2 regions of the Streptomyces sp. NPDC050564 genome follow, and region 2 is predicted to be linked to the other one. Evidence: riboswitches for the same ligand, from Rfam matches in the RefSeq annotation. Region 2 holds a riboswitch; the other holds the start of a gene.
What was found. A riboswitch is a leader RNA that binds a small molecule or an ion and turns the genes downstream of it on or off. The one in region 2 is predicted to bind S-adenosylmethionine.
Positions count from the first base shown of each region.

Region 1 (5,170 bases), on a different contig from region 2:
TGCTTGCGCTCCTTGAGCTCGACCTCGGTGGCGGCACCGGCCTTGATGACGGCCACGCCGCCGGCCAGCTTCGCCAGGCGCTCCTGGAGCTTCTCGCGGTCGTAGTCCGAGTCCGAGTTCTCGATCTCGGCACGGATCTGGTTGACCCGGCCGGCGACCTGGTCGGCGGAGCCGGCGCCGTCGACGATCGTGGTCTCGTCCTTGGTGATGACGACCTTGCGGGCGCGGCCCAGCAGGTCCAGACCCGCGTTCTCCAGCTTGAGGCCGACCTCCTCGGAGATGACCTCGCCGCCCGTGAGGATGGCGATGTCGCCGAGCATGGCCTTGCGGCGGTCACCGAAGCCCGGGGCCTTGACGGCGACGGACTTGAAGGTGCCACGGATCTTGTTGACGACCAGGGTCGACAGGGCCTCGCCCTCGACGTCCTCGGCGATGATCAGCAGCGGCTTGCCGCCCTGCATGACCTTCTCGAGGAGCGGGAGCAGGTCCTTGACGTTGGCGATCTTCGAGTTGGCGATCAGGATGTACGGGTCGTCGAGGACGGCCTCCATACGCTCCATGTCGGTGGCGAAGTACGCCGAGATGTAGCCCTTGTCGAAGCGCATACCCTCGGTGAGCTCCAGCTCCAGACCGAAGGTCTGGGACTCCTCGACGGTGATGACGCCTTCCTTGCCGACCTTGTCCATGGCCTCGGCGATGAGCTCGCCGATCTGGGTGTCGGCGGCGGAGATGGAGGCCGTGGAAGCGATCTGCTCCTTGGTCTCGACATCCTTGGCCTGCTCGAGCAGGGCACCGGAGACGGCCTCGACGGCCTTCTCGATACCGCGCTTGAGGGCCATCGGGTTGGCGCCGGCGGCTACGTTGCGCAGACCCTCGCGGACCAGCGCCTGGGCCAGGACGGTCGCGGTCGTCGTGCCGTCACCGGCGACGTCGTCCGTCTTCTTCGCGACCTCCTTGACCAGCTCGGCACCGATCTTCTCGTACGGGTCCTCGAGCTCGATCTCCTTGGCGATGGAGACACCGTCGTTGGTGATCGTGGGGGCGCCCCACTTCTTCTCGAGGACGACGTTGCGGCCCTTGGGGCCAAGGGTGACCTTGACGGCGTCGGCGAGCTGGTTCATCCCGCGCTCGAGACCGCGCCGTGCCTCCTCGTCGAACGCGATGATCTTGGCCATGTGAAGTGGTCCTCCCGGACGGGGTGGATTGCTCCGGACCGTGCCCGCGCCCGCGACGGACGGCCTGCAAGCCTTGTGGTTCCTTGCCCCACCGGCTTGCGGACCTCGCTGACCCGATCCAAGTTCTGTCACTCTCACTCGGAGAGTGCTAACGCCAATGATTAGCACTCGGCCCCCTCGAGTGCAAGATGCTCCCGCGCAACGAGCCCATTGAGGGGTGGTGGTCGAGCGACGGGCGGGCGCAAGCGCCTCTCACGAACGGGAGGGATCCGGGAACGCACGAAGGGCCCGCGTCCCTGATGGGATGCGGGCCCCTCGGCGTGAGTGCGTCGGTGGCCGTTCGCGCCGGGATCAGACGGCGAGCTTGACCATGTCCGCCTGCGGACCCTTCTGGCCCTGCGAGATCTCGAACTCCACTCGCTGACCCTCTTCAAGGGTGCGGTAGCCGTCCATCTGAATCGCGCTGTAGTGCACGAAGACGTCCGCACCACCGTCGACCGCGATGAAGCCGTACCCCTTCTCCGCGTTGAACCACTTGACGGTGCCCTGAGCCATGCCTAACTCCCCTATTACTGGCCCTTGCACAGATCCACACTTCGCGGATCCGGGTCAGACCTCACCCCCCAACGGTTGGGGGTGTGCGCCGGAACGCGTCGACCGCGGCTGAATGTATCTGTCCAACTGCCGTCTGCAACAGGTCAATCGGACGAGAATTCTGGGCACGGTCGATCGGGAAAATGCGGAGAATTCGCGAAGATTCAGGGCAAGTCGGGCCCCGTAAATGCCATAATCGGCTCAAAAAGGTGGGGCACTTTGGCTACTTCTTGTCGGCTGTCGCGCAGATGCTCATATGCGTCCGGCATGAAAAGCGAAGCAGCTTCCCCAACTCTACCGTGCTCAACCATGCAGAATTGCCCCCTCCGTTTCTCTCACGGAGGGGGCAATTCGATGAACTCTTAGTGATGAGCGTTACCTACGGTAACAATCTCACCTTGGGTGACGGGTTCAGCCGCCCGCGACCGCCGGGATGATCGACACGCCCGCACCGTCGGGCGTCGCCGTCTCCAGACCCTGCTCGAACCGCACGTCGTCGTCGTTGACGTACACGTTGACGAACCGACGCAGCTTGCCCTGGTCGTCCAGAACGCGCGCGGCGATACCCGTGTGGTTCTTCTCCAGGTCGGCAAGGACCTCGGCGAGGGTCCCGCCCTCGGCCGTCACCTCGGCCTGACCGCCGGTGTAGGTGCGCAGGATGGTGGGGATGCGGACGTTGACGCTCATGATGCGAGGCCAGCCTCTCGGAAGGAGTCCAGGTTCGGGCGGATGGTCGCGGTCAGGCCGGTGCCGGCCACCGCGTCCAGGGTCTTGAGGCCGTCGCCGGTGTTGAGGACGACCGTGGTCAGGGTCGGGTCGAGGAGGCCGTTCTCGATCAGCTTCTTGGCGACGCCGAGGGTCACACCGCCCGCCGTCTCGGCGAAGATGCCCTCCGTGCGCGCAAGGAGCTTGATCGCGTCGACGACCTGCTCGTCGTTGACATCCTCCACCGCACCGCCCGTGCGGCGCGCGATGTCGAGGACGTACGGCCCGTCGGCCGGGTTGCCGATGGCGAGCGACTTGGCGATGGTGTTCGGCTTCTGCGGCCGTACGACGTCGTGCCCGGCCTTGTAGGCGACGGACACCGGCGAGCAGCCTTCGGCCTGGGCGCCGAAGATCTTGTACGGCTTGTCCTCGACGAGGCCGAGCTTGATCAGCTCCTGCAGACCCTTGTCGATCTTCGTGAGCTGGGAGCCGGAGGCGATCGGGACGACCAGCTGGTCGGGCAGACGCCAGCCGAGCTGCTCGCAGATCTCGTACGCCAGGGTCTTGGAGCCCTCCGCGTAGTACGGCCGCAGGTTGACGTTGACGAAGCCCCAGCCCTCGCCGGCCGGGTCGCCGATCAGCTCGGAGCAGAAGCGGTTCACGTCGTCGTAGTTGCCCTCGATGCCGACGAGCTCGCCGCCGTAGATCGCGGCCATGACGACCTTGCCCTGCTCCAGGTCGTGCGGGATGAACACGCAGGAGCGGAAGCCGGCGCGGGCGGCGGCGGCGCCCACCGCGCCGGCGAGGTTGCCGGTGGAGGAGCAGGAGAGGGTGGTGAAGTCGAAGGCGCGGGCGGCCTCGATGGCCTGGGCGACGACGCGGTCCTTGAAGGAGTGCGTCGGGTTGCCGGAGTCGTCCTTGACGAAGAGCTTGCCGGCGTCGACACCGAGCTCGCGCGCCAGGTTGTCGGCCTTGACGAGCTTGGTCCAGCCGGGGTTGATGTTCGGCTTCTCGGCGACGTCCGCGGGGACGGGCAGCAGGGGCGCGTAGCGCCAGATGTTCGCGGGGCCCGCTTCGATGCGCTTGCGGAGTTCCTCGGTGTCGTAGGCCGAGAAGTCGTACGCGATCTCCAGCGGGCCGAAACACTCCTCGCAGGCGAAGACCGGGCCGAGCGGGACCCGGTGCCCGCACTCGCGGCAGGAAAGCGCGGCGGCGGGGCCGAGATCAACGGCGTCTACGGTGTTCGTGGTGCTTGCAACAGTCTGCGCAGCCATGGAGGCGAGGCCCTTTCTCCTCATCTTCCTCACGACGCACTTCGCCGTGAGACGGATTTGGCACCTTCCCTAGCCGGGAGCCTCGCCACGTCAACGTGACAAGACCGGCTGGAGGGTTGCCGGGGCTTCAACGGGCCGTATCCCTCTGCCCCTCTGGATGAGCGGTATTCGGTTGTTGAACTATTGATCACCATGCGCGCCGATGATCTACGCAATGCGATGGTCATCCGCGTTGTTCAAGACTGTAACCGAAGGCCAGGACAGTTGAGATAGTCGTCCGAACCGCGAGATGGATCACACCGTGCGAGACGGGGTGATCAGACAGTGAGGAGCCGCAGACTGTGCTGAAGGAAGTCGAGCGCTGGCTGAGCACACGCTCCTGGTCCGTGACCGATCGCCCGCTCCACCAACTCATGGCCGCCAAACGCACCACCGGGTCGACGGTCAGTGTCGTCCTGCCCGCGCTCAATGAGGAGGAGACCGTCGGCGAGATCGTCGCGATCATCCGCCACGATCTGATGCAGCAGGTGCCCCTCGTCGACGAGATCGTCGTCGTCGACTCGGGCTCGACGGACCGCACCTCCGAGGTCGCCGCCGCCGCGGGCGCGCGCGTCGTGCACCGGGACGCGATCCTGCCGCGCATCCCGACCGTGCCCGGCAAGGGCGAGGTCCTGTGGCGGTCGCTGCTGGTGACGAGCGGGGACATCATCTGCTTCATCGACGCGGACTTGAAGGAATTCTCGTCCGACTTCGTCTCCGGGATCGTGGGCCCGCTGCTCACCGAACCCGGCGTGGACCTGGTCAAGGCGATGTACGACCGTCCCCTCGGCCAGGCCGCGGGCCAGGGCGGCCGCGTCACCGAGCTGATGGCCCGCCCCCTGCTGAACATGCACTGGCCGCAGCTCGCGGGCTTCGTCCAGCCGCTCGGCGGCGAGTACGCGGCCCGCCGCTCGCTGCTCGAACAGCTGCCGTTCCCCGTCGGGTACGGCGTCGAGCTGGGCATGCTCGTCGACGCCCTGCACCTGGTGGGCCTTGACGCCCTCGCCCAGGTCGACGTGGGCGTCCGCAAGCACCGCCACCAGGACGGACAGGCGCTGGGCCGCATGGCCGCGGCGATCTACCGCACCGCCCAGCTGCGCCTGGCCCGCGGCCACATGATCCGCCCGTCGCTCACGCAGTTCGAGCGGGGCGAAGAGGGCTTCGAGCCGCGCACCCACTCCGTTGACACGGAAGAACGCCCTCCGATGGTGGAAATCTCCGAGTACCGGAAACGGAAGGCCGCGTAGGCCGTGTCCGTGACGGGCGCGGGGAACTGCGCGGCCGGCCCCCGCCGGCCCGCGGATCCCGCGCGGCGCCGCATTGCATACAGCCGAGGGGAACGTTTGAGCGTTTCGGTGCCGGGCTAGGTTTCGTGGCATGGCT
Region 1 covers NZ_JBITGS010000019.1:51,350-56,519, forward strand. The annotation lists gene groL (chaperonin GroEL) at 1-1,175, opposite strand, end outside; gene ACIBK0_RS28390 (cold-shock protein) at 1,527-1,730, opposite strand; gene ACIBK0_RS28395 (MoaD/ThiS family protein) at 2,181-2,456, opposite strand; gene thrC (threonine synthase) at 2,453-3,748, opposite strand; SAM riboswitch class I at 3,766-3,912, opposite strand; gene ACIBK0_RS28405 (glucosyl-3-phosphoglycerate synthase) at 4,090-5,034, shown strand; gene ACIBK0_RS28410 (trehalose-6-phosphate synthase) at 5,165-5,170, shown strand, end outside.
Region 1: another riboswitch for S-adenosylmethionine. It lies ahead of thrC (threonine synthase); the one in region 2 lies ahead of ACIBK0_RS39035 (amino acid ABC transporter permease).

Region 2 (5,170 bases):
GCGGCCCCCGCGTTCTGACGGTCAGTCGCGTCGGATCGCTCCCGTCGCGGACCGGTCGTGCCACACGCGCAGGGACCGGGCGCCGTGGAAGGCGGGATGCTCGTCGAGGCGGCGCACATAGGCGCGAAGGCGGCTGTGCCGGGAGAGGGGGTCGGCCGTGTCGAGGTGGTTGAGCGCCACCCAGACGTCCACGTCGGCGGCCGTCAGATCCTCGCCCAACACATAGGCGCGCGTGGCGAGCTGATGGTCCAACAGATCCAGAGTCGCCGAGCGGGCTTCCGGCCGCGCCGTCGAGGTGACGTCGCGGTCGAGGAGTTCGCGCAGGGCGTCGATGTCCGCGGCGAGGGCCGGCGGGTGCAGCAGGGGGATGCATGCTCCGTCATGGCAGGTCAGCAGGCCCGCCAGGTCACGAAGGATGTCGGGGGTGTGATTGCTGACGATGCGTCCGCTCCAGCGGTCGCACAGCGCGGGCGCGGTCAGCGGGCCCTCGTAATGGTGCCAGGTGGCCTCGTAGGCACTGCGGAGCGAGGCGAACGCGTCGGGTGTCTCGGCGGGGTGCGCGAGGATCGTGGTGGCCACCGAGTCCTTGAGGCCGAGCAGATCGAGGGTGATCGAAAGGCGCAGCGAACGCGGACAGCCCTCGGACAGATAGAGCTGATAGCGGTGCGGCGCAGGGTAGAAGCCACCGGCGGCACCGACACCGATGCGGCTGCGGATGCCGTGCGGGCGAGGGGACACGGACGGTCCGGCGCCTGCGGGGCGAGTGCTTGGACCGGACACAACTGGGCCCGGAACGCGCGACGTCGAGGCGCGGGCGACTGCGGTGGGGGCGCACGTGCCCGCGGTTGCGGCGTGCGTGCCGGTGGTGGCTGCGCTGGTGGCGCATGTGCCTGAGGTGGCTGTGTTCGAGGCGCGCGAAACGGTCTCGGGCATGACTCTCCAGGGGAACGACGAAGCCCCGGCCGCATGTTGGGCGGCAGCGGCGGAACGGAGTGACTGCGCTTGTGCACCGGCTCGGAGCGGCCGGACTAGTACGCGCTGGAGACCCGCTGCAAATCGATGTGCAGCCGTCTCGTCAGGTCGCTCCTGGGCATTCCCACCGGTCCCGCCTTCAGGGCCCGCGAGCCGCGAGACCACGCTTGTCCCGCCGCACCGGCGGGACCCGGTCGTCACCCGGGGCACCCCGTCGCGGTGGAAGGGTTGCCTGTCAGCGGGCCGGGGCCGATCACCGCATCGCGCAGGCAAGCCCACGTGACGAGGCGCTGACAATCGTGACCGTCCTCGTCAGTGTCAGTGCGCTCCGTGACGCCGTCAAGAAGGCGTGGACCCGGTCTCACCACGTGGTCATTCGGGCGGGTGGACGTTGACATCGGTTTCCGAGCGTGCCTAACTTACGCCGCAGATCGGTCATGAGTGTCAGCGAAAAGCCCTGGCTCGCTGGCCGGCAACCCTCGCGTCGCGGTGGGGTGCCCCAGGTGACGACCGGACCGGAAGACTTTCGGTAAGCGCGAGCCGCCCACGGGCGGAACAGTGACGGAGACAACGATGAACGCAGCGTCGAAGGTGGCCGCAGAGCGGCCCCGCGGCTGCGTACTGCTGTGCGCGAACCGCTGCGTCGATCTGCTCCGCGTCAACAGTGCCCTGTGTACCGCTTCGGGCTGTGCCCGCTGTCAAGGCTGACGGCGTCCTGAATCTCTGACGCGTACCGCTGCCGCGGTGCGCCCTCTGCCCGCCCAGCCCCCGGTACCGGCGTCTTCCCGTTCTTCGTCCTCCGCAGCCGTCCCCGTTGTGCTGCGGTGCCGTTGCGTATGCCGCGCCCGGGGTGTCCGACTCCGCTGGAGCCCCCTCATGAGTGAACCCCCTGGCGTCGCTGTGTTTCTTGCCGAGGCACCGCCCGCCGACTCCCCGGCGAAGCCGCTCACGGCCCAGCGCGTGCTGCCGCTGCGCCGGCCGGGCCGCTGGATTGCCACAGCCGTCGTCCTGGTCCTGGTCGCCCAGATCATCCACGGCCTGGCCACCAACCCCTTCTACCAGTGGGATCGCTTCCGCTACTGGTTCCTGCGTCCCACGATTCTCGACGGCCTGGTCATCACCCTCGAAGTGGCCGCGCTCAGCGCGGTGTTGGGGCTGCTGGGCGGAGTCCTGCTCGCCCTCGCCAGGCTCTCCGGGAGCCCGGTGCTGCGTGCGGTGAGCTGGGTGTACACGTGGCTGTTCCGCTCCGTACCGCTGATCGTCGTCCTGATCTTCCTCTACAACTTCAGCGCCCTGTACAAGACGTTGAGCCTCGGTGTGCCGTTCGGGCCGGCCTTCGTCACCTTCGACGAGTCCCGGCTCGCCACCGACATGACGGTCGCCGTGATCGGCCTCAGCCTCAACGAGGCGGCGTACGCGGCCGAGGTCGTCCGCGGCGGCATCCTCTCCGTCGACCAGGGCCAGCACGAGGCGGCTGCCGCGCTCGGCCTGCCGAAGACGTACCAGTTCACCCGGATCGTCTTCCCGCAGGCCCTCAGGTCCATCACCCCGAACTACGTCAACCAGCTGATCGGCCTGATCAAGGGCACGTCCCTGGTCTTCTACGTGTCGCTGCTCGACCTGTTCGGCTCGGTGCAGACGATGGGCAGCACCTATCCCGGCGACATCGTGCCGCTGCTGCTGGTCGCCACCGTCTGGTACCTGATCCTCACGAGTGCCGTGTCTATCGCCCAGTTCTACGTCGAGCGGTACTTCGCCCGGGGCGCGACACGCACCCTGCCGCCGACCCCGCTGCAGAAGGCGCGGACCGGCCTGACCGATCTGCTGGCCCGGCTGCGCAAGGAGGCCGCCGTATGACCACCGCCCAGACCCCCGACGCGCGACCCGCCGCGCTTGAAGTCCACGACGTGCACAAGTGGTACGGCGCCCACCGGGTACTCGACGGAGTCGACCTGACAGTGCGGCCCGGCGAGGTCACCGTCATCCTCGGCCCGTCCGGCTCCGGCAAGTCGACGCTGTTGCGGGTGATCAACCACCTGGAGAAGCCGGAAGTCGGATACGTCAGTGTCAACGGCGAGTTGATCGGCGTCAGGCGGCAGGGCGAGAGGCTGAAGGAACTCAGCGAGCGGGCCATCCTGAGCCAGCGCAGCCGGATCGGCTTCGTCTTCCAGAACTTCAACCTCTTCCCGCATCTGACCGTCCTGGACAACGTGGCCGCCGCGCCCGTGGCCACCGGGAGGCTGACCAAGCCCGAGGCCCAGGAGCTGGCACGCGAACTGCTCGGCCGCGTGGGCCTGGGCGAGAAGACCGGCGCCTACCCGCGCCAGTTGTCCGGCGGTCAGCAGCAGCGTGTGGCCATCGCCCGCGCCCTCGCCCTGCGCCCGGGAATCATCCTGTTCGACGAGCCCACCTCGGCACTCGACCCCGAACTCGTCGGCGAGGTCCTGGCCGTCATCAAGGACCTGGCGACCAGCGGCACCACCCTCGTCATCGTCACGCACGAGATCGGCTTCGCCCGCGAGGTCGCCGACCGGATCGTCTTCATCGACGGCGGCCGCATCGTCGAACAGGGCCCGCCCTCAGAGGTGTTGGACCACCCGCGGCACGAACGGACCCGGGACTTCCTCAGCAAGGTGCTCTGACCGGCGCCTCCCTTCTGCCACATCACCGCAGTCACACCCTCACCCAGCGACAAGGACAGCCATGCCTACGCACTTCTCTCGACGCAGCCTGATACGCGGTATCACCGCGGCGACCGCCGTTGCTTCACTGGCCGCCGGGCTCGCGGCCTGCGGAGGCGACAGCGACGCCGCCACCACGACCGACGCCGCGGGCACGGTGACCGTGGGACAGCTGTCCAACGGGGCCGCCCGGCAGACCAGGTTGAAGGTCTCCGAGGTGAAGTCGATCAGCGCCGAGCTGCCCGCGTCGGTGCGCAGGAGCGGCAAGCTGGAGATCGGCGTCGGCGCCCTGCCCGACGGCTTCCCGCCCCTGGCGTACGTCGGCTCCGACCAGAAGACCCTCACCGGCGCGGAACCCGACTTCGGCCGCCTGGTCGCCGCCGTACTCGGCCTGAAGCCGGAGCTGAAGAACTCCACCTGGGAGAACATGTTCGTCGGCATCGACAGTGGCAAGGTCGACGTGGCCTTCGCCAACATCACCGACACCGAGGAGCGCAAGAAGAAGTACGACTTCGCCTCCTACCGGAAGGACAACGTCGGCTTCGAGGTGCTCAAGAAGAGCACGTGGAACTTCGACGACGACTACGAGAACCTCGCCGGCAAGACCGTCGCCGTCGACAACGGCACCAACCAGGAGAAGATCCTCCTCGAGTGGCAGACGAAGCTCGAGAAGGAGGGCAAGCAGCTCACCGTCAAGCACTTCGCGAGCAAGAACAGCACCTACCTGGCGCTGACCGGCGGAAAGATCGACGCGTATTTCGCCGCCAACCCCGGTGTCGCCTACCACGTCACACAGACCGCCAAGTCGCCCAACCCGACGCGCAGCGCGGGTACGTTCTCCGGCGCCGGCGCGTCGCTGCAGGGCTTGATCGCGGCTACCACGAAGAAGGACAGCGGCCTGGCCAAGCCGATCGCCGACGCGGTCAACCATCTGATCAAGAACGGCCAGTACACCAAGTGGCTGTCCGCCTGGAACCTCTCCAACGAGGCCGTCGACACCGCCCAGGTCAACCCGCCCGGGCTGCCGCTCGACAACTCCTGAGCCCTCACATCGTCCTGTTGGATGCTCAGATACGGCCGTCGGCTACGCACGGAGTCGACGGCCGTGAGCCCCCGGCAGTCGCCCCTCCCGGCTACGGAGATCCGACACCCCCATGTCCACCATCACTCGACCCACTTCGCCGCAGAGCCCGGCGACACCGCACATCCTGGACAACGCGGCCTGGGCCGCGCTGACCGGTCCGCATGCCGGGTTCGCCGAGCGCGTCGGAGACGCCGCCCGCTACCGCACGGATGTCTCCCCGTTCACCGCCCTGGCCGACCCCGCCGACCCTCACGCCTGGCAGGACCTGGCCGAACTCGTCGGCCCGGGAACCGTCACCCCGGTGTCCGGGGTCAAGGACGCTCCCGAGGGCTGGGAGACCGTACAGCGCGGCCGGGGCGTACAACTGGTCGGCACCGCGCTGCGCGCCGAGCCCGCCCCGGAGGCGGTGCGGCTCGGGCTCGACGACGTACCC
Region 2 covers NZ_JBITGS010000033.1:79,948-85,117, reverse strand. The annotation lists gene ACIBK0_RS39045 (glutathione S-transferase C-terminal domain-containing protein) at 22-738, opposite strand; gene ACIBK0_RS39040 (putative leader peptide) at 1,029-1,094, opposite strand; SAM riboswitch class IV at 1,131-1,277, opposite strand; SAM riboswitch class IV at 1,406-1,514, shown strand; gene ACIBK0_RS39035 (amino acid ABC transporter permease) at 1,849-2,829, shown strand; gene ACIBK0_RS39030 (amino acid ABC transporter ATP-binding protein) at 2,826-3,614, shown strand; gene ACIBK0_RS39025 (ABC transporter substrate-binding protein) at 3,676-4,695, shown strand; gene ACIBK0_RS39020 (GNAT family N-acetyltransferase) at 4,808-5,170, shown strand, end outside.